Limnospira fusiformis SAG 85.79: one gene and its partner. The protein of the gene in region 1 interacts with the protein of each later gene in a pairwise test. Links are inferred from orthologs where the notes say so. Each region holds a gene or a part of one and is shown on either strand. Other genes may lie near its edges.

Region 1 (11,504 bases):
AAACCCCGATTAAGCTATTTAAAACATCGAGGGAGAAAGAACTTTTTTAATACCTGTCTGACCGCCTTTCCCTATTATCAACAATCCATTCCCGACTACCACCATAACTCACCTTTTCATAGTCTGTGGCTAGATTTAGCCATTCAGGACAACTATCAAATGAGTCTATATGATTTCCTCTATGGACGATCTGAATATTCCCATCTCAGAGGTCTGGTGAATATTTATAAACATCTCAATCAGTGGTTAGGCTGGCTACAGAGTCAAATAAATCGGAAATACCCCGGAATTTTGACCAATAAGCAACCGGGTTGATTTGGTAAAAGGGGCTTGCCAAATTGCTCCGATTGTGATATAATGTGCTGGCTTGACCCAAAAGATATGGTTAGATAATATGACTAACGAACCATCCCAGGTCTGCCCAATTTGTGGCGTAAAAATTGTGAAAGCACCCGGAGGCGATCGTGTTTTATTCTCAGTAGGAGCGCCCGGAACCAGAGCCAGATTATGGGCGCGGGTGTGTCAGTTTGTGAAAAAACCAGGCTGCATAAATTCCGACCCCGCATTAATTGGTGAAACCAAACCCACAGACCCCTATCGACCGCAATAAATAGCCACTTTTACCAAAAGCAAAATTTGCGTTTTCCATTAGGCAAAATAGTCCGCCAGTTAGTGCGTGCTAAAGCCAACTGTTCATCCCCCACCATACAACCTCTAAGATTAGCACCGCATAAATTAGCACCTCGCAAATTAGCGCGAGTCAAATATGCACCCTGCAAATTAGCACCTCTCAAATCCGCCTTTTCCAGATTAGCGGTACTCAGATAGGCATTTTCCAGATTAGCATTTTTGAGTTTAGCCTGAGTCAATCGTGCGCGGCCAAAATTAGCATCTCTCAAGTCAGCATTTTGAAAATTAATATTACTAAGTCGCGCCTGATAGAAATTAGCACCTCTCCATTTTCCCCCGGACAAATTTAAGCCACTCAATTCACAATCGCCAAAATCTCGGTGTCCCTGACTAAAAGCACTACGGAAATTATTTTCATTCCAATTATGGGAAGTAGAAGTTACGGTTTTCTGAGATAAGCCATCACTATGAATCGCAGTTACGGGAGCTCCCCGAGTAGCACTTAATCCCCCCCGGACAGGTCGTTTAGGGGTAGAGATTTCAGTCATTTCCTGTCGTTTTTTGCGTTCTCGGCGTTCCCGAATCAATTTCACTTCCCTTTGGGGAGCAGTCATCATTATGGAGGTTTTATCATCGTTATAAATAGTTTGTTCTTCGGGTGGTTCTGGTTTGGGTTCAGGTGTGAATTCTGTAACTATAGGCTGAACGGACATATTAGCAGATAAATCATCTTCTGCATCATCCTGATGATCAAGAGCATATAAAACATCTTTGGCGGACTGGTAACGCTGATAAACGGACACCGCCAACATTCTTTCTAAGACCAAACCAAAAGCATCACTGACATGGGTATGTTCTCGCCAGTGAACTTCCCCGGTGGTGGGGTTATGTTCCAAAGCGCTGGGAGATTTCCCGGTCAGTAAATAAATACAAGTCATTCCCACCGCATAAATATCACTAGCATAAACAGGTCGTAAAGACATCTGTTCCATGGGAGCAAATCCCGAAGTTCCAATGGCAAAATTAGTAAAAGCGGTTTCTCCAGTTCCCATCATGGTGGCTTGATTTACTTTATCCTTAACCGCGCCAAAATCAATGAGAACTAAACGATTATCCTGACGGCGACGAATGATATTAGCGGGTTTAATATCCCGGTGAATGACCTCTTGAGAATGGATATAATCGAGTAGTGGTAAAATATCCCGCAGAAACTCCTGAGTTTGTGCTTCGGTATAAGGTCCATTGGCTCTAACTTCTTGTTTGAGGGTCAAACCATCAACAAATTCTTGGACTAAATAAAACTGTTTTTTCCCGACAAAGTAATCTAAAAGACGGGGAATTTGGGGATGATCACCAATTTTCCCCAGAGTTTTCGCCTCCCGCTGAAAAAGCTGTTGTGCCATTTCCAGGACTTTTTTAGAAGTGGCAGAAGGTCGCAATTGCTTAACTACACAAGCAGGATAGCCGGGAAGGGATAAATCCCGCGCTAGAAATGTGGCCCCAAAACCCCCCTTACCAATGGGTTTAACGACTAGGTAGCGATTTCGTAGCCGTAGCCGGGAACCACAAGCCTGACACTTGACAGCCTCGTTAGGGTTTTCGGGATTAGGACAACTGGGATTGGTACAGTAACTCATGGCGGTTGGAGATAACTCAATTTAAGATTAACGTCAGACCGCGAATTCGTGTAAGTAGCTATGTATATAGCAAGGCACAGGGAACTGATACATTTACGCGACATTTATCCGGCTATTGCCTGACAATGCGACGATAGCACTATTACCCGTTAAGGTAACAGAGGCGGTATCCCGCAAAGCTTTTAGAAAGATTCCAAAAGCACCGTTCCAGTCCCTGGGTAGAGTGAACCCACACTCCGGACATCGGAACACTTTTGAGCCACCTAGCTGGGAATGCACATGACCACAGTGAGTACAGGTTTTGCTGGTGTATTCTTCCGTCACATCTACAACTGTGGTTCCAGTTATCTCGGCTTGATGTCTCAGGGTTAGTTTGAATCGATAATGCGCCCATGTCAGCATGGCGCGGGCAGTCTTGGATTTGATTTTCCGCTTGGCTTTGGCAACCATGTTGGAAGTCTCGAAGGTCGGCAGAAAAATTATGCTGTAGTTGTGAGTCAAGTAGTGAGCAATTTGTTTGTGGGCTTCATCAACTAGATTGCGGATTTTGGTTCTCATTCGTTGAGCCGCTTGCCTCATCCGTCGCCTCCTTGAACGACAGGGTTCCTTGGCGATTCGGCTCATCAAATCATCCAAATGTTGACATAGCCTAGTAATGCGTCCAATATTCCCGGAGCCAAATTCCAGAAACCGAGAGCCATCAAACCCAGTTATGAAAGTTCGCACACCCGGGTCTAATGCAATTACGCCATTCGCTTCAGTTGGGGTAACGGCAACTGGTTCAGGGAAAATCGCAAACCATCGACCTTTGGTAAACACCAACTGAGTCCCTTGCCCGCAAGTTTTAGGGATGGGTTCGGAAACCATGAAAGTTAATCCTTTCGTGAGTCTTGGATACCAACTCCCTGAAGAGAAATTAGTATTATTGAACTTAATCCCTTGAGAGCTGTCACGACAACTTCTAAACCTGGCATCAGGACTGGCGGTCAAAGCCTGATAGGCATCAAAGATGGCATTTTGCCGAATGTGGCAGGGTGTTTCTTTGACCCATTCGGGTAAGTCACTCTGCATCACTTTATTGCGTAACTTTAACTTGCTTAGTCGTTTACCACTCCGGGATAATGCAATTGCTTGGTTGTAGCAATACCGACAAGCAGCCAGCCATTTACGCCAGACTTGATTTAGCTCGGGGCTGGGGTAAATCCGGATCTTCTTTGACCTGAGTTTTGTATTTACTCCGTCCGTATAATCTGGAGCTAAAGCAGTGGAGGATGGCGAGGATGTCCTCAACCATTTGTCGTTCTGGACTGAGACTTGTCTGGTTGAGAACCATGAGTTGGCACCTGTTTTGCTCACAGAGCCATCGAAACCAGTCAAATCCAAATCTGGCCAATCGGTCTTTGTGGGCAACGACAACCATGCGGACATCTCCTGACAAGACTTGTCCCAGTAAGGCCAGCATTTTCTTTCCCTTGAAGTTGAGCCCGCCTCCGATTTCTGAGACGACTTCTGCTTCGGGGTAGAGGTTGGACAGTGCGGCCACCTGTCGGTTGAGGTCGGACTGCTGGGCGCGGCTACTAACTCTGGCATAGATAACGACTTTGCGTTTGTCACTGCCTGAAATGGAATCAGAATATGACTCAACGTTGTATCGTCGTTGCCCAGCGGGGGTTCTGATGGTCTCGATTGAGCCATTTTCGTCCCATCTGCGGAGTGTTCTTTCATGGACTCCAAGGATTTTGGCCGCTTCCTTGGGTTTGACATATCTGGCAATAGGTTTATCCTCAACTCTTCTCGCTTATTATACCGTATTGCCCTAAAATGTTAACCTAATTTGAGATTAAATCATGCTCTTAACAGCAGGTCAAAGGATTTGATCTTGGATATTTCAGGAATAATAGTCGATCTCCTCACTCTGTAGACCTAACTACCATTCTAAGACTACCATTCTAAGACAATTAACATGGTGGGTCTGCTCTATCTCTATGTATACCCATTATTGCCTAACTTTCTATGGGAACCTGTAATCAGGGGAATTAACGACTATTATCAACGATCGCAACCCCAAAATCCAGTAATTGCTACCATCATCGGCTAACAGGTCTCCAGAAAAAAGTTTCGCCACTAGGCTAGTTGACTCCTTAGAATGGAGAATCGGACAAAAAAATTGAAGTGATATGCGGATCTCATTAAACTGGTTACGAGAACTGGTAGACATCAGTATCAGTCCCGAACAATTAGCGGAAACCCTGACGGTAGCGGGATTTGAAGTAGAAGATATCGAAGATCGCCGCACTTGGGCCGATGGTGTGGTATTAGGGAAAATCGCGGAAATTGCACCCCACCCTAATGCGGATAAACTGCGAGTCTGTCAGGTAGACATAGGACAAAGCGATCGCCTAAATATCGTTTGTGGGGCCCCTAATGCAGCAGCAGATATGATTGTGGCTGTAGCGACCATTGGGACTTATCTCCCCGCCATTGACCTGAAGCTAAAAAAAACTAAGCTGCGGGGTGTCCCCTCTATGGGAATGATTTGTTCCCTATCAGAATTGGGTTTAGAAAAAGAATCACCAGGTATCCATAACTTTGATTTAGACAACCCTGTGCTGGGAAGTGATGTCCGACCCCTAATCGGACTCGATGACGTGATCCTGGATGTCACAGCTACCGCTAATCGCGCGGACGGGTTGAGTATGGTAGGAATTGCTAGAGAAGTGGCGGCTTTGACTGGCGGGAGTTTGAAAATTCCTGACGCGGCGGGGGTATTAATTGGCGACCAAGACCCAGCAGGTGGGTTGGAAATTGACATTATGGAATCCCAAGCCTGTCCTACCTATATCGGAGGTGCGATCGCCAATGTAAAAATTGCCCCCTCTCCTGATTGGCTAAAACGACGGCTACAGGCGGCGGGAATTCGTCCCATTAACAATGTCGTCGATGTCACCAACTACATTTTACTAGAATGGGGGCAGCCTCTCCACGCTTTCGATCGCGATCGGCTCACTAACCTGACTGGATCTCAAAACCTGACTATCGGGGTGCGTTTTGCTAAGGCTTCTGAGTCTCTCAAAACTCTTGATGGTCAAACCCGCCAGCTACAAGACCAAAATCTGGTGATTACCGCTAATGATCAACCGGTTGCTTTAGCGGGGGTTATGGGAGGCGAGGATACGGAAGTTCACGAGGGGACGACTAATTTAATCCTAGAGGCGGCGGTGTTTTCTCCGGTGGCTATTAGGCGATCGGCGCGTGTTCAGGGTATCCGCACGGAATCGTCTACCCGTTATGAACGCGGCATAAATCAAGCTGAACTGGCTCTGGCTTGCCGTCGTGCTATATTATTAATCTCGGAACTAGCTGGGGGAACTGCTACGGTTCAGAAATCCGCCAGCGGTGCTACCCAAATGCGGATGACTCAGGAAGTTTCCCTGAGTCTCGATCGCCTTAATGCTATTTTAGGACCCCTCAAGCGGGGAGAAGATACGGAGGTGGAGTCCTATTTACAACCCCCAGAGGTTGAAAGTATTTTAACTGCTTTGGGATGTGGTACTAGCCGCCAAGAGGGGGAATCGGTAGTCTGGACGGTGACAGTTCCCCCCTATCGTCAACGGGACTTAGAAAGGGAAATTGACCTGATTGAAGAGGTGGCGCGATTATATGGATATGACCGCTTTTCTGATACTCTTCCGACTCAGAGTGTCCCCGGTTATTTACCACCAGAAGAAGCGGCTAAAAGAGACTTGCGATCGGCTTTTCGCGCTGCTGGTTTGACTGAGTTGATGCACTATTCCCTAGTTAAACAACAAGGGGATAATCAGGTGGTAATTGCTAATCCTCTGTTCGTGGAGTATTCGGCTTTACGAACTGAGATGTTATCTGGGTTAATTGATGCTTTTGTGTTTAACCTGGAAAATGGTAACGGTCCGTTAAATGGGTTGGAAATTGGCCGGATTTTTCGGCGTGATGGAGAAGTTTACCAGGAAGAAGATGCGATCGCTGGGGTGATTGGTGGCGACCCGTCTCAGGGTCGTTGGGTCAACAGTGGCAAGGATAATCCCATGAGTTGGTTTGAGGCTAAAGGTGTGTTAGAATCCGTGTGGGAGCGGTTGTCTTTGTCTGTGGAATATCGCCAAGAATCTGATGTAAAAATGCTTCATCCTGGACGGACGGCTACGTTATGGTTAAATGGCGATCGGCTGGGAATTTTTGGTCAACTACACCCCCAAATTCAACGGGAAAAAGAACTTCCTGAAGCTGTCTATTTATTCGAGTTTCGTCTCCCGGTACTCACGGCTGCTATTACGGCTAAGGATTACTTAAAGCGACCTTTTCAGTCCTATTCTACTTTCCCCGCTAGTGACCGCGACCTGGCCTTTTTTGTGGCGGATTCGGTGTCGGTGGCTGATTTGCAAAAAACCATGATTAAAAATGGTGGTAAAATCCTGGAATCGGTGGATTTATTCGACGAATACCGTGGCAAAAATGTTCCCGAAAATCAGCGAAGTTTGGCTTTTCGTTTGGTTTATCGGGTTGGCGATCGCACCCTTACTGATGAGGACATAGAACCCTTACAGCAAAAAATTAGGGATGCTTTGGTTAAGGAGTTTCAGGTCAGTTTGAGAAGTTAGTTAGTCTCCCTTTATCCCCCCTCCTTCCCTTCTTGGGGGGAGGTTGACTCCTCTTGTCGATAACCACCCACTTCTGAGAATTTCCTCAAAATCACATAGACACCTATTACCATGGCTCTGGTATAATGTGATAATATCTATGGTGGTGATTAGTTGACGACATTGAGAAGGTTATGGCAAAATATATCATGTTGGGTAGCTACTGTGAAGACGTTTTGGCGAAACGGGAACCCTACCGACCAGAACATTTACAGGGTTTAAAGGAACAAAAAGAATCGGGGGTTTTAATTACTATTGGACCCACCAAAGATCTAACTCAGGTTTTGGGGATTTATGAGGCTGAATCAGAGGCGATCGTTCGCGGCTTGGTGGAAGCTGACCCCTACTGGAAAAATGGGATCTGGACTGAGTACAACGTGAAAGAGTGGATTCAAGCATTCTAGTCTATTATCACACATCAATATAGGTGAAGGCAAGCCTCAGTCATCACCTATTTAATCACCCCGATAATTACTAAGGCGATCGCTACTATTATTTATCATCAGGAGTCAACATGAACATTTTAGGAATAGCTGACAGCAACTTAGAACCCGTAGACTACAGCGATATATTAAATAAAATTATCCAGCAAATTACCCAACAACAACCATTCAAAATTTCCAAAAATAAAAATCATCTGATTATCGACCTAGAGACTATTACTGAGCAACTAATTAAACAAAATATTGCTAACCCCATTAGTTCCAAGGGTATCATCAAATCAGCCACAGTTAATTTTAATAGTAATACTCAAAATATATTTAACCAACAAATCAGACAAATTCGGGATTTATTAAAAGACAAGTTACAGGAATTAGCCAGAGATAATAATCACCCAGATATCAACTCTTTAACTCATAGCTTTATCCGAACTTTACAGCAAATCAACAATCAGAAATTCGATTTATATTATAATTTTCCTGCTATCCAAAACGTCAAAACTTCAGAGTTAGAAACACGGGTTAATGAGAATGTGGGTAGTCATTCTATCCTCAAGTTTCATAAACTGACAATTTCCGTAAGAAACATCAATCAATTTACCCAAGATTTAAAACAGGGACTCCGTAACTATATTGAGGAAAAACTGGACCAAGAATCCAGCGAGGATGTAGAAGATACTCTGGAAATCCTAGATAATTTAACTAATGATAAATCTTCTGATTTTTATAAATTACAGAAAGTAGTCGATAGCGAATCCCTAGGGAAACTCAAAAAACACGCTAAAATCTGCTATTTAGAATATTTAGCCGCCAATTTAGCCACTAATAATAATCCCGATTTAGTTTATTTACAGGATTTAATTCGGCGACTAAAAGATATGGTGGCTTATATTTATGACCATGACAAACAGGATGGAGATTATCGAGTTAGTTATGGTGGAGAAACCATTAATTATCGGGATTGGTTTTCCCGGTCAGAGGTGTTTGACTCTCTCCCCATTATTCCGATAATTAGCGAGAGTTTAGGGGAAACCACCAGTCCAGACGGAAGCGAGAGAACCTTTACTTTTGGCTTAAAACTTAAATTTAACAACCCGGTTCAAGCTAGGGGAGGTAAACCAGCATTTGACTATCATCTTGATACGATTAATCCTGATAAAGCCGAAGCAAAAAAACCAGAATTTTATCAGGAATCTCTGTATTATCAAAAGGTCTTGAAATTAGCTTTTGTCTATTATTTTGCATTTGCGACTCACAGTAATCCTGACCAAGAAGATTATGATCCACAATCGGAACTAACTTATAATGTTCGCGAGAGTTTTGAGACCTATTTTTTGCCAATTTTTCAGGGTACAGATGAAGATAAAAAGTCTAATTTTTTGCAGCGTGTCATTAAAGGATTTTACAAATATAAAGTATTAAAAAAAATTAATATACTCAAATCGCTACTTCATCATTGTCTTAAACAATCCACTATTTTAGAACCCCAAAATTTTCCGATTAAAATTGGCATATATAAGGGTATATTAGAATCAGATATTGATAAAATTAGCAATGGTTTGTTTTTTAATCATCTAGTAGAAAGCAATACCAAAGAGTGTCTTCAGTACATTACTATTGGCGATTCTAGTCCCGACACGGGAATATTTTGTCAACTTCCGGGTAATCTGAAAATCGAAGATATCCGCTATTATCAGACATCAGAAAATCAGCAATTTACCATCAATTATCATGGGATTGATAAAATTCAAAAATGTCTTCCGGTTTTCTTCCTTCCTAAAAGTAACCCAAATAGCCAACAAACAGAACAAATTTTTAGCAATATTCCAGGAATTATTTTTCACTACAATAAAGAATCCTTAAATAAGGAGCATGATAATTCTTCGGTACAGAGTTTTATTTATCGGTTTACCATGTCTCTGCTGATTTATATCATTTTGCTGATAATTCTGGAAGGTTGGGGACTGGTATTTTTACCAATTTTTCGACTTCATGAAGGTAGCGAAAATAAACCTTTTGAATCAGAGAAGTTTATGGCTAATTTATCGAAAGTAATTAGTCATTTATTGAATAATAAATATCGCGCCAATTCTCAAGGGTTGCGGATTAAAAATCTGACCCAAAGTTTTACCAAGGGAAATGCTTTGGGTTCGTTATATTCGGTATTACCGCGCAAGTTTATCCTAGATCAATCTGCTAATCGTCCCAGTTTCTCCCTGGATAAATTGGCTTTAATTGTGGTTTCTAGTGTTGAAAGTGATGGTTTATTCAAAGGCGATCGCCAAGACCGGATTTCTACTGTATTCGGTGAAGCGATCGGAATTAGGAAGCAGTCAGAGAATCAAATTGTCGTACAGTTATTAAAAACCTTTTCGGAAAATTATCTCTCTCGCAATTTATATACAGAACCCTCAATTTTAATTGATGTGGTAGATTATCTTTACAAGAAATTAGGATATCGTCACTTTTTGTATATAGCCAAAGCGCCATTTACTGATAATTTAAACCTAACCAAACAAGTGGATAATGAAGATGAGTTTTATTTCATGTCACCCACTTTAATTAAATCTCTCCAATCAGGATTACCAGATATTAAAATATATCCGGTTTTCTTTAATAAGTATTATGTCAAAAAAATGAAAACCTTAGACCAGGTTTCCTATAGTCTAAAGGATACTGCTAAATTATTAAACTTGGTAGAGGACCCTAGTAAAAACGTGGTGGTATTTTTTAATCTCTTTAATGGTTTATCTGTGGAAACCAGAAACGAGGACGATCGCTTTTATAATGGGGTGATGTCCTACGCAACTTTATTAAATATCTATCAAGGAGTCCTGGACGATCAGCATATTCGGGAGGGATTGATTCATGATAACTCTCTGAAACAAGACATTCTGCAATATTTGACTTTTTTCCACTTTTACAGATTAGAAAAAAAATTAGTTAGAAACAAGATCCAGATTAAACTAGATCCCTACGATCGCGTTATTGGTGATGATTCTTTACGAAAAAAATCTGTTTTTAATCATATTAATGGAAAAGCCAATTTTAATAGTTTGGCTTTTTTGAGTGAGGTTAACTCGATTTTGTATCCCCAGAATCGACGGAGACCCCAATCGGATTCCACCAATAACCTGGTTGATCAATAAGTTGAATAATCACGATAATGATTGAGGTTGACAGATGAAAGTCGCAGAAAATTTCGGAAGATTATTTGAGGTAGGTTTCAATATTGGGATTTTATCAGCGATATCGGAAGCTAAAATTGACAATAATTTCGCTGATTTGTATAGTCGGGATTTGCAAAAATTGCGATTCTCAGAAATGCTACGGAAAATTATCAAAGATGCCAACATAACCGACGAGGAAGCCATTAGGAATAACCTGCAAAAATGGGGATTATTTTTGATTCAGAAAGGTTGGTTATCGGGGTTGAACTTTTTTCGAGAATATCTGAAATCCTTGGGAAAAAATTACCATAAGTATCATATTATTTATAATCAGTGTAGCTTTTCTGATGATAACAGTATCAACCTATTTCCCAAAGATAAACGGCTACAGATTGAGGAGTGGTCGTCGCAGTTAAAAGATGAATTTTCACCTAGACCACCGAATATCAATTGGGAAAAATACAGCCAGAAAGGTGAGTTTTTGAAAGCTGACACTTTAATGTTACTGAGACACCGAAATAACCTGAGAATATTAGTGGTAGATTTATCCATATTTTCGGTGAAAGCGATTGAAGATTTAATGGATTTAACCGATAAAAACCTAGACAACCAACGTCGGTTACTCAAACGAGAGATTAATTATCTGAAATCGAAAAGTGTTTTCGTAAAATTGCGGCTGGATACGGGAGATCCGCAAAATCTTGATGTGGAATTTTCGGAGGATATCAAACGATACTTTACCGCATTTAAGCGACAAGATAAGGAATGTGTTAAATTAATTCAAGCTGCTAGTTATGCTTATAGCTTTTATGGTTTTTTAAAACAATTCGGAATAGTCAAACCCGAAAACTCTACGATGATTAATGTAGTCGGATATAGCGATCGCAGTCTTAGCAACCTATCCCTAAATCCCCAAAGTCAACACCATTGGGATTTACTCGCTACCTGTGCGAATAT
Region 2 (11,307 bases), 2.2 Mb from region 1 along the record:
CTAATATTCCCAACACTCCAACTATATTTCCCTGGTGATTATCAAGGGGAATTTTGGTAGTTTCGACCAGAATTTCTTTTCCTTGGACTAGGTGGCGGGTTCCTCTGACTTTGATTTGAGGCGATTTTGAGGATATAACTTGGCGATCGAATTCCTGATACAATTTAGCCTCTTGAGGAGTCCAAGGTAAATCATCATCAGTTTTACCCACAATTTCTCTGGGGTCTTGTAATCCGACTTTCTCCGCAAATTGACGGTTACATCCCAAGTAAACAGAGTTACAGTCTTTCCAAAAAACGGCTTGAGGAACATAATCAATTACCATCTGTAACAGGTGGTCACAATTTATGGAATTGGAGTGATTGGCAATCACATTAATTTTCTGCTGCTGTAATTTTTGCCTCAGACTGTGATTTTCCTGTTGCAGTTGGACTACATGACGACGTAATTCGGCAAGTTCCCCTTGCAGATGGTTGGTCGGTTCCACTTCTGAATAATCACAATCACAAGAATTATTGGATAAGCTATCGTTAACGGTCAAGTATACACCATTACTGGACCAATTTTCATTGTCGGACATTTGATTTTCCCTTGATGTCATCGGCGACTTAAATTTGCAACCACTTTCTCTAGCATCTGGTCTTGAGGAAATTATAGCTTGAGTCCTGAAAAAATACAGTTTTTCTGAGATAAAACCAAAATATTTTTTTTGCCAAGTATCCCCTGGTGGGGCATCCCCAAATTAATGCCGAGATATACCCGCTAGTTTTAACCAAAACATCATCTTAATCGGACAACATTTAACTTTTATCTACCCTAGGAGGTAGGTAATTTAACAATTGCTTCTAGCTTTCGGGAGTAGCAAAATGGGTAAGCTAGGGTGGCGTGGGGTTTGCACCCGGGCGGTCCGTAATGCTTCTGCTATCCATGTATTGCAATGTCTGAGGAGGGAATAAACACCTTGGGCTTCATAAAAACTGTCTCTGATACCATAACCATAGCCGATTCTGATGGGATTTCCGGCGGAGTCAAGTTTAAAGGAATTTTGCAGAAAATCGACCAATTTTAAGTAATTATCCTCACTGATATTAAGGGGTTGTAAATCTTGTGCTACTGGGAGGGTCTGATATACTTGAACTCGCAAAACTGATGGAGTAGGTATAAATAATGCTTTCAGGGCGGTTGTTAATTGTAAATCCGCGAAGGTCGGAGATTCTAGGTAAACTTGGCGATCGCCCCAACCCATGGCTAGATATCGATAATTGCCAGAGGTTTGTCTCCCAACTTCTGATAAGTCGATAAACTGATGCCAGTCAAATACGGAGGTTTCCACTGGCACCAAGATATCTGTATGTAATATATTTCCGGTTATATAAATGGTTATATCACAACTTTTTTGCGAGGGTAAAATCCAGAAATAAGGCAAAAATAATGGCATGATTAAACATATCAAAAATGCCAGGATGGTGATAATTTTATATTTAGCTTTTGCGGGGAATTTTAGCTTAGATATAATCTTCACTGTGAAGGGGTTGATTGAGGGGCAAGGTGATTAAGGATGGAGGGGCGCGAAAAAGGGGTGCGAGTAAATCACACCCCATAATTGTACTGTCCTAAACTGGAATTGAGGTCAAGTTATTTGACAGCAACCACTTCTGATTCGGTGGGCTGTTCGGCTTCGATCGCAGTATTTTCGGTAATGATGTCATCATTAAGATCCAGGGAACCGCCAGGGGCTTCTGGGTGTTGGGTAGAAATAGCCATCCGGCGATAGGCATAAGCCCCACCAGCGGCAGCCAACCCAGCGACACCAGCAATGGCTGCGATCGCTTTATAGTCGGATTTAAAAAGGCTCATATTATGCCAGAAAGAGGTCAACTTAGTAGTTGCAGCCCCTTCATTAGCTTGACCTTTGCTGCTGAACACACAAGCGGTAGTCGCAGTAGCAGTCAAGGAAATGGTGGCGATCGCCATAGCAGATGCTAATACAGAAAGTCGCTTCATGTTGAATCAGTATGATAATAGTGGTCTACAAAACATTAGATAGATATGTTAGCAGCTAATTTTGATTTTGGGTGGTATCAAATTTGGCAAAATCAGAAAAAATCAGTAATTTTACCTTGTTCCACCATGAGAATTTGGCTTTGTTGCAACCACTGATGGTCAAAAGCGCCTAAATGGGTAGTAGTAATCAGAGTTTGAAATCGCTCAGAGATGGCTTGTAGAAGCTGATTTTGGCGATGGGGGTCAAGTTCTGCTAGTACATCGTCCAACAGAAGTAAAGGGGGTTCACCGATGACGGACTCAATGAGTTGCAATTCCGCCAACTTGAGGGCTAAAACCAAAGTCCGCTGCTGACCGGATGATCCATATTGGCGGGCGGGAGTTTGGTTAATGGTAAAAATGACATCATCACGGTGTGGACCCACTAGAGTCAACCCTTGAGAACGTTCGGCGATCGCTCTGGTGCTAATTTTGGTCAAAAATGCCTGTTGTACCTGTTCAGGAGGCCACCGAGACCACCTCTGTTGTTGTTTAGAAGGGGGTTCAATGTTAGGCTGATAGGTGATATTCAGGGTTTCCCTACTGCCACTAATACTTTGATGCCACATCCGCGCTAAAGGTTCGAGCCTTTCAATAACGCGATCAGCGGCGACGGAGTACCCGCGCCCCAGCCACTGCCAATTGAGCATCCCAAACGGCTAATTCTTCCGGGGTAGTTCCTGCCATGGGTCCCCGTTTTAACAAAGCATTACGTTGTCGCAACACCCGGTTATATTGATCTAACATATAGGCATAAACTGGTTCTAGTTGAATCAGAAGCCGATCAAGCCAGTGGCGGCGTTCAGCGGGACTACCGCGCACAAGATCCAAATCCAGACTAGAAAACTGGACAACATTAAGGATACTGAGAAAATCAAGATGACGTTTGACCGATTGACCATTGATGGCAACTGTTCGGCGACCTTGACTCCTCAAAGTCAAAGCCAGGTCAAGTGTACCACTATCACGCTCAAGGGTAGCAGTAATTTGGGCGATCGCATGATTGTCCAAAACCAGATCGCGATCGCGGTTAACCCGATGACTTTTGAGGGTAGACAGCAATTCGACGGCTTCGAGTAGATTGGATTTGCCTTGAGCGTTGTTGCCCACTAAAATAGTTTTGGGAGCATCAAACGCCACGTCTTGAGCTTCGTAGTTGCGAAACTGTCGGAGATGTAGCGTTTTCAGATACATAGAGTCAGGAGAAAAAAAGATCCGGTCTTAATTGTCTCATCTAACCAGATAAATTCTTTCTGCTGCCACATCAGGGACGATCTTCACTATGTTATCTTAACTAAACTTGAGCAAACGTGCCATATCTAATCTATAACCCCGATACATCGAGTCCGGTCACTTATGAGTTAATGCGCGGTGTCAATACCATCGGGCGTAGCCGGGATAATACTATCTGTATTACAGATATGAGTCTGTCCCGACAACACGCCGTGATTGAGGTTCAGGACAACCGGGTAACTGTGAGCGATCGCAACAGCAGTAATCATGTGTTTGTCAATGAAGCCATGATCCAAAATTGTCAACTCAAAGATGGAGATGTACTCCGCTTAGGGAGGGTGGTGTTAAAATTTGTCGCCTCCGGTGTCACCTCCTCCCAAAAGTCTCCCCGTATTGAGCGATCGCCCACGGCTGTAGTTACCCAGTTTTCTCCCCGTTCAGATATGATTGGGATGCAGGATTTATTGGAACCCGAAGAACGAGATCGTCACTCAGTTCTTAATCTGCGGTCATCCGATACCCATTTACGAGCCGTAGATAAACTCAAAATATTATTAGATGTTAGCCAACAATTATCATCTCCAGAATCCACGAATAAACTACTTGATAAAATCCTAGATTTACTGTTTAAAATTATGGGGGTTGACCGCGCGGCAATTTTATTAGTAAATAACAAAACTAAAGCAATCGAAGAAAAAGCAGTTCGTTATCGTTCTCAAGTGTTAGAGGATGAATATTTTTATAGTAAAAGTATTACTAATACAGTCCTAGAAACTGGGAACGCCATCTTAACTTCAGATGCCCATGTAGACGAGCGTTTTCAGGATTGCGAGTCAATTATTTACCAGGGTATTCATGCTTCCGTGTGCGTTCCTCTCAAACCCAGAGACAAAGTAATTGGGGTTTTATATGTAGATAATCTATCGATGTCTGATGTTTATTCTAATGAAGATGTGGAGTTTTTAAGCACTTTAGCCAATCAAGCGGCTATTGCGATCGACAACGCCGAACTGCGCAAAAAAATGCAGGAAGAAGCGGTAATGCGTAACAAACTAGAGCAATTTTTTGCTCCGGCGGTGAGTCGCAAACTACGGGAAGAAGGCAAACTAGAAATTATCGAAGCTGAAGTTACCGCCTTATTTTCTGATATTACTCGCTTTACGCAAATGTCTTCTCGCCTGGAACCCCGCCAAGTAATATCTATGTTGAATGAATACTTTAAAGTCATGGTAGAGGATATTGTTTTCCCCTATCAAGGAACCTTAGAAAAATATATCGGTGATGCTTTAGTAGCCGTTTGGGGCGCTCCCTACGCCCGCAAAGATGATGTGGAAAGAGCAGTTAAAGCAGCCATTGATATGCAATGGGCTGTCCGCCGCATGAACGATCGCTGGACTAAGGATTATGCGGAACCTTTGCAAATTCACATAGGCTTAAATACCGGACTCGTAGCGGCCGGAAATATAGGTTCTGAGCGATTAATTCAATACGCCCATATTGGTGATACTATGAACGTTGCCAGCCGCATTTGTAGTGCCGCCCAAGCCGGAGAAATTATGATTTCGGCAAGTACATTTAAGCAACTGGGCGACCATAGTTTCCCCCTGGAAAAAATGCCCCATATTCGAGTGAAAGGTAAGGATCAAGCCCTCCAGCTTTACCGTCTTCATTGGGAAGAAGTTCATACCATTTCCCTATAATCTGGCGACTATTACCCGTTGATATGACCGGGGACGAACTCACAAAGCGCCTATATCCCCCCTATTAGGGCGATCGCTTTCAGTGGGCTGGTGGGAATCGTGGGTTAGGGCGATCGCTTTCAGTGGGCTGGTGGGAATCGTGGGTTAGGGCGGGTGCAGCTAGTTGGCTGGTTTCTCCCGTGGCTGCTCTAGCACCCGCCCCTACTGGCGGTGGGAATCGTGGGTTAGGGCGATCGCTTTCAGTGGGCTGGTTTCTCCCGTGGCTGCTCTAGCACCCGCCCCTACTGGCCGTGGGAATCGTGGGTTAGGGCGGGTGCAGCTAGTTGGCTGGTTTCTCCCGTGGCTGCTCTAGCACCCGCCCCTACTGGCCGTGGGAATCGTGGGTTAGGGCGATCGCTTTCAGTGGGCTGGTTTCTCCCGTGGCTGCTCTAGCACCCGCCCCTACTGGCCGTGGGAATCGTGGGTTAGGGCGGGTGCAGCTAGTTGGCTGGTTTCTCCCGTGGCTGCTCTAGCACCCGCCCCTACTGGCCGTGGGAATCGTGGGTTAGGGCGGGTGCAGCTAGTGGGCTGGTTTCTCCCGTGGCTGCTCTAGCACCCGCCCCTACTGGCGGTGGGAATCGTGGGTTAGGGCGATCGCTTTCAGTGGGCTGGTTTCTCCCGTGGCTGCTCTAGCACCCGCCCCTACTGGCCGTGGGAATCGTGGGTTAGGGCGGGTGCAGCTAGTGGGCTGGTTTCTCCCGTGGCTGCTCTAGCACCCGCCCCTACTGGCGGTGGGAATCGTGGGTTAGGGCGGGTGCAGCTAGTGGGCTGGTTTCTCCCGTGGCTGCTCTAGCACCCGCCCCTACTGGCCGTGGGAATCGTGGGTTAGGGCGGGTGCAGCTAGTTGGCTGGTTTCTCCCGTGGCTGCTCTAGCACCCGCCCCTACTGGCGGTGGGAATCGTGGGTTAGGGCGGGTGCAGCTAGTTGGCTGGTTTCTCCCGTGGCTGCTCTAGCACCCGCCCCTACTGGCGGTGGGAATCGTGGGTTAGGGCGGGTGCAGCTAGTGGGCTGGTTTCTCCCGTGGCTGCTCTAGCACCCGCCCCTACTGGCGGTGGGAATCGTGGGTTAGGGCGGGTGCAGCTAGTTGGCTGGTTTCTCCCGTGGCTGCTCTAGCACCCGCCCCTACTGGCCGTGGGAATCGTGGGTTAGGGTTAGGGTTAGGTTAGGGCGATCGCTTTCAGTGGGCTGGTTTCTCCCGTGGCTGCTCTAGCACCCGCCCCTACTGGCCGTGGGAATCGTGGGTTAGGGCGGGTGCAGCTAGTTGGCTGGTTTCTCCCGTGGCTGCTCTAGCACCCGCCCCTACTGGCGGTGGGAATCGTGGGTTAGGTTTAGGGTTAGGTTAGGGCGGGTGCAGCTAGTTGGCTGGTTTCTCCCGTGGCTGCTCTAGCACCCGCCCCTACTGGCCGTGGGAATCGTGGGTTAGGGCGGGTGCAGCTAGTGGGCTGGTTTCTCCCGTGGCTGCTCTAGCACCCGCCCCTACTGGTCGTGGGAATCGTGGGTTAGGGCGGGTGCAGCTAGTGGGCTGGTTTCTCCCGTGGCTGCTCTAGCACCCGCCCCTACTGGCCGTGGGAATCGTGGGTTAGGGCGGGTGCAGCTAGTGGGCTGGTTTCTCCCGTGGCTGCTCTAGCACCCGCCCCTACTGGCGGTGGGAATCGTGGGTTAGGGCGGGTGCAGCTAGTGGGCTGGTTTCTCCCGTGGCTGCTCTAGCACCCGCCCCTACTGGCGGTGGGAATCGTGGGTTAGGGCGGGTGCAGCTAGTTGGCTGGTTTCTCCCGTGGCTGCTCTAGCACCCGCCCCTACTGGCGGTGGGAATCGTGGGTTAGGGCGATCGCTTTCAGTGGGCTGGTTTCTCCCGTGGCTGCTCTAGCACCCGCCCCTACTGGCGGTGGGAATCGTGGGTTAGGGCGGGTGCAGCTAGTTGGCTGGTTTCTCCCGTGGCTGCTCTAGCACCCGCCCCTACTGGCGGTGGGAATCGTGGGTTAGGGCGGGTGCAGCTAGTTGGCTGGTTTCTCCCGTGGCTGCTCTAGCACCCGCCCCTACTGGCGGTGGGAATCGTGGGTTAGGGCGGGTGCAGCTAGTGGGCTGGTTTCTCCCGTGGCTGCTCTAGCACCCGCCCCTACTGGCCGTGGGAATCGTGGGTTAGGGCGGGTGCAGCTAGTGGGCTGGTTTCTCCCGTGGCTGCTCTAGCACCCGCCCCTACTGGCCGTGGGAATCGTGGGTTAGGGCGATCGCTTTCAGTGGGCTGGTTTCTCCCGTGGCTGCTCTAGCACCCGCCCCTACTGGCGGTGGGAATCGTGGGTTAGGGCGGGTGCAGCTAGTGGGCTGGTTTCTCCCGTGGCTGCTCTAGCACCCGCCCCTACTGGCCGTGGGAATCGTGGGTTAGGGTTAGGGTTAGGTTAGGGCGATCGCTTTCAGTGGGCTGGTTTCTCCCGTGGCTGCTCTAGCACCCGCCCCTACAGAGTCGCGCCTACTCTATATTTGTGTCGCCTTCCCTGGTTAAAATAATTAATCCACTATACTCGGATAATCTTCATGGCACAGACTCTACTTTTTAATGCACTGCGTCAAGCCACTGACGAAGAAATGGCTCGCGATCCTGCTGTATTGGTTCTAGGGGAAGATGTAGGTCACTATGGTGGTTCCTACAAAGTGACCAAAGACTTGCATAAGAAATATGGGGATCTGCGAGTTCTCGATACCCCCATTGCTGAAAATAGTTTCACAGGGATGGCAGTTGGTGCCGCTATGACCGGACTGCGACCCATAATCGAAGGGATGAACATGGGATTCCTGCTGCTGGCTTTCAACCAAATTGCTAATAATGGTGGAATGCTGCGCTACACTTCCGGGGGTAACTTTAAAATGCCTTTGGTAATTCGTGGACCCGGCGGGGTGGGTCGTCAATTGGGAGCCGAACACTCTCAACGCCTAGAGTCCTATTTCCAAGCGGTTCCGGGTCTAAAAATTGTCGCCTGTTCTACGCCCTATAATGCTAAGGGTCTACTCAAATCGGCAATTCGGGATGATAACCCGGTTTTGTTCTTTGAGCACGTCCTGCTGTATAACCTCAAGGAAGATCTACCGGAAGAGGAATATTTGGTTCCTATTGACCAGGCGGAAATTGTGCGATCGGGTAAAGATGTCACGATTCTTACCTACTCTCGGATGCGCCATCATGTAATGCAGGCGGTTCCGGCTATGGTGAAACAGGGTTTTGACCCAGAGGTGATTGATTTAATTTCCCTCAAGCCTTTAGACCTGAATACCATTGGCGAGTCGATTCGGAAAACTCACCGTGTGATTATTGTGGAAGAGTGCATGAAAACCGGGGGAATTGGGGCGGAACTGACGGCCTCGATTAATGATAATTTCTTTGATGAACTTGATGCTCCTGTGTTGCGGCTTTCCTCCCAGGATATCCCTACCCCCTATAACGGGATGTTGGAAAGGTTGACGATTGTACAGCCGGAACAGGTTCTGGAGGCGGTTCAGAAGATGTTATCCCACCAGGTATAGCTTAATGGGTTCCGCGTCTGGACTTCTGGGTTGAGTTGGGGTGAAGTTCCATGGCTTTCCTGGTAGTTCGGCGTGGGATCGGATTTTAATGATAAAATGAGTCGTTATCCCTGATTTTGAATTCAGTATGCGAAAACAGCGATCGCTCCTTTTCCTGATCTTACTCCTGGTCATCACTTCCCTGATTATTTTGGTCCGGGTTCCTATTCGCCTGGGACTAGACTTGCGGGGTGGTTCTCAACTCACAATTCAGTTGCAAACCTCCGATGATGTGCCACGCATTGATGAGCGGGTTTTGGAGGGGGTTCAGAGTGTCATCGAAAACCGTGTCAACGGTTTGGGTGTTTCTGAGGCTGTGGTGCAAACTGTAGGAGATGATCAGATTCTGGTGCAACTCCCCGGTGTCAGTGACCCAGAACAAGCGGAACGGGTTTTGGGAGGGACGGCTCAGTTGGATTTCCGGGAGCAAAGACCGGGGACTGAGGGAGAGCTTTTTGCGGAAATACAGGTTAATCGAGCATTAGATGCTGATTTAAGACAGGCGATCGCCACCGGAGACGATGATAGACTCGAACAACTCCTCCAACAACTCAATGAAAGTAATCAGGCGATCGCCTCATTCTATAAAGAACCCATAATTCGCGGCCAGCAGCTACAAGATGCCTTCCCCCAACCCACTCAAGGGGGGAATGGTTGGGAAATTGTCCTGCGCTTTAATAGTGAAGGCGGCAGAAATTTTGCTGAACTTACCAAAAACTTAGCCGGGACAGGACGCACCATTGGCATCTTTTTAGATGACAGTCTGTTAAGTTCTCCCACCGTTTCCGTGGAATTTGCCGATACCGGAATTACCGGGGGAAGTGCCGTAATTACCGGCAATTTTAGCGCCGCCGAAGCTAATGATCTCGCCGTACAATTGCGAGGGGGAGCGCTTCCGGTTCCGGTGGAAATTGTCGAAAACCGCACCGTCGGTGCAACTCTGGGACGTGATAGCATTCAGCGCAGTATTTATGCCGGCAGTGGCGGCTTGATTTTGGTGCTAATTTTTATGGTGGCTTATTATCGCCTACCAGGAGCGATCGCTGATGTGGCTTTGGTGGTTTACGCCTTATTTACCCTAGCCATTTTTGCCCTCTTGGGAGTTACCCTTACCCTACCGGGAATTGCTGGGTTTATCCTTAGTATCGGTATGGCTGTTGATGCTAACGTCCTGATTTTTGAACGCACCCGGGAAGAACTCCGAGCCGGAAAAACCCTCTATCGTTCCGTCGAGTCTGGTTTTTATCGGGCTTTTGGCAGTATCCTGGATGGAAATGTTACCACTGGTATTGCTTGTGCCGCTCTGTTCTGGCTGGGAACTGGACTGGTGAAGGGATTTGCCCTTACCCTCGGTTTGGGGGTGGCTGTGAGTATGTTTACCGCTGTTACCTTTAGCCGCACTCTCATGTTTACCGTGATTAGTTTACCTGAGTTCCGCAAGCCTGAATTGTTTTGTCCAAATCTCCCTAAGACTAATTAGGTTTGATGGTTTTCTCAACTCTTGTGTTGCCCCTAAATTATGGCTTGATCTGAAACTATGACTTTTAGTGTGACAAAACGGCGATCGCTTTGGTGGATGATTTCGGCGGCGGTTATCCTCGCCGGAATAGTGGCGATGTTAATTTCCTGGACTAATCCTGATATTGGCTCACCCATACGCCCCGGACTAGACTTTGTGGGAGGAACTCGCCTCCAGTTGGAACTTGATTGCACTGTTCCCGGTAATTGTGATGGCCCCATTGAGATTGACCAGGTGCGGGAAGTTTTGCAGGCTCAGGACTTGGGTAGCAGTTCCATTCAACTTTTGGATAAAGACCCCATTCAACGCGATCGCCAAATTGTTTCCGTTCGCACTAAAAACCTCAATGTTGATGAACGAACTCAGCTAGAAGCCGCCTTGCGAGAGGCGATCGGAGTTTTTGACCCCCTCGCTACCCAAATCGACACCGTGGGACCAACTCTCGGCCGTCAAATCTTTATTTCTGGACTCCAAGCCTTACTCGTCGCTTTCGCCGGAATTACCGTCTATCTAACTTTCCGGTTCCAGTTTGACTATGCAGTATTTGCATTTGTCGCCCTATTCCATGATGTTTTTCTGACTATGGGGATATTCTCCATTTTCGGTCTGGTTTTTGGCTTAGAAGCCGATACCCTATTTTTAGTAGCCCTCTTGACAATTATCGGGTTTTCTGTTAATGACACCGTGGTAATTTACGATCGCATCCGGGAAATCTTGAAACAAATGCCCGACGCTTCTACCGGGGAAGTCGTTGATAATGCCGTTAACCAAACCTTGGCGCGCTCTATCAATACCACAGTTACCACCATCCTACCCCTGTTTTGCATTTTCCTGTTTGGCGGGGAAACTCTCAAATATTTTGCCCTCACCCTGATTATAGGTTTTATTGCAGGTTCCTACTCTAGTATTTTTATTGCTAGTACCCTCCTGGGTTGGTGGCGCGATCGCAAAGCGTCTAAGTCAACCATCGTCCCTAATGATGAACCTCAGCCAGTGTCTAGGGAAAAATAAATAATTACAGTCCCATGTCCTATCCTGAACCCTCATTAGATGATCCAGTCCTGAAAACTCAAATGAAACGACTCCATGAGTTGATAATTTGGAGTCGCTGGCTGGTGATTATCCTATTATGGTTGGTTATTGGCTCACTGAGTTTGTGGGGAATGCGATCGGACATTTCCCTACTCATGGAACATTTTACCTGGGCTACAGTCCGCC

Evidence for each region.
Region 2: the proteins of pheT (region 1) and secD interact in binary tests that used the Escherichia coli proteins (3 or more experiments, as listed by UniProt). The link is inferred for Limnospira fusiformis SAG 85.79 from one-to-one orthologs.

Annotation. Positions count from the first base shown.
Region 1 is NZ_CP051185.1:3,084,382-3,095,885, forward strand. What follows is about bases 4,113-7,171. They hold pheT (phenylalanine--tRNA ligase subunit beta), read left to right. Parts: upstream 4,113-4,444; coding sequence 4,445-6,898; downstream 6,899-7,171. Other genes in these bases: HFV01_RS14460 (YciI family protein), read left to right, coding at 7,072-7,171. Also shown: HFV01_RS14430 (glycosyltransferase), read left to right, coding at 1-315; NblD family protein, read left to right, coding at 395-610; HFV01_RS14440 (serine/threonine-protein kinase), read right to left, coding at 621-2,267; HFV01_RS14445 (RNA-guided endonuclease InsQ/TnpB family protein), read right to left, coding at 2,361-3,476; HFV01_RS14450 (IS607 family transposase), read right to left, coding at 3,433-4,041; more of HFV01_RS14460, read left to right, coding at 7,172-7,341; HFV01_RS14465 (hypothetical protein), read left to right, coding at 7,452-10,526; HFV01_RS14470 (helicase-related protein), read left to right, coding at 10,561-11,504.
Region 2 is NZ_CP051185.1:5,286,889-5,298,195, forward strand. The notes cover bases 7,993-10,854. They hold secD (protein translocase subunit SecD), read left to right. Parts: upstream 7,993-8,658; coding sequence 8,659-10,050; downstream 10,051-10,854. Other genes in these bases: HFV01_RS24715 (alpha-ketoacid dehydrogenase subunit beta), read left to right, coding at 7,993-8,531; secF (protein translocase subunit SecF), read left to right, coding at 10,108-10,854. Also shown: HFV01_RS24690 (PAS domain S-box protein), read right to left, coding at 1-580; HFV01_RS24695 (TIGR02117 family protein), read right to left, coding at 833-1,438; HFV01_RS24700 (hypothetical protein), read right to left, coding at 1,636-2,004; HFV01_RS24710 (adenylate/guanylate cyclase domain-containing protein), read left to right, coding at 3,354-4,976; more of HFV01_RS24715, read left to right, coding at 7,548-7,992; more of secF, read left to right, coding at 10,855-11,100; HFV01_RS24730 (hypothetical protein), read left to right, coding at 11,115-11,307. UniProt on the Escherichia coli protein: Part of the Sec protein translocase complex. Interacts with the SecYEG preprotein conducting channel. SecDF uses the proton motive force (PMF) to complete protein translocation after the ATP-dependent function of SecA.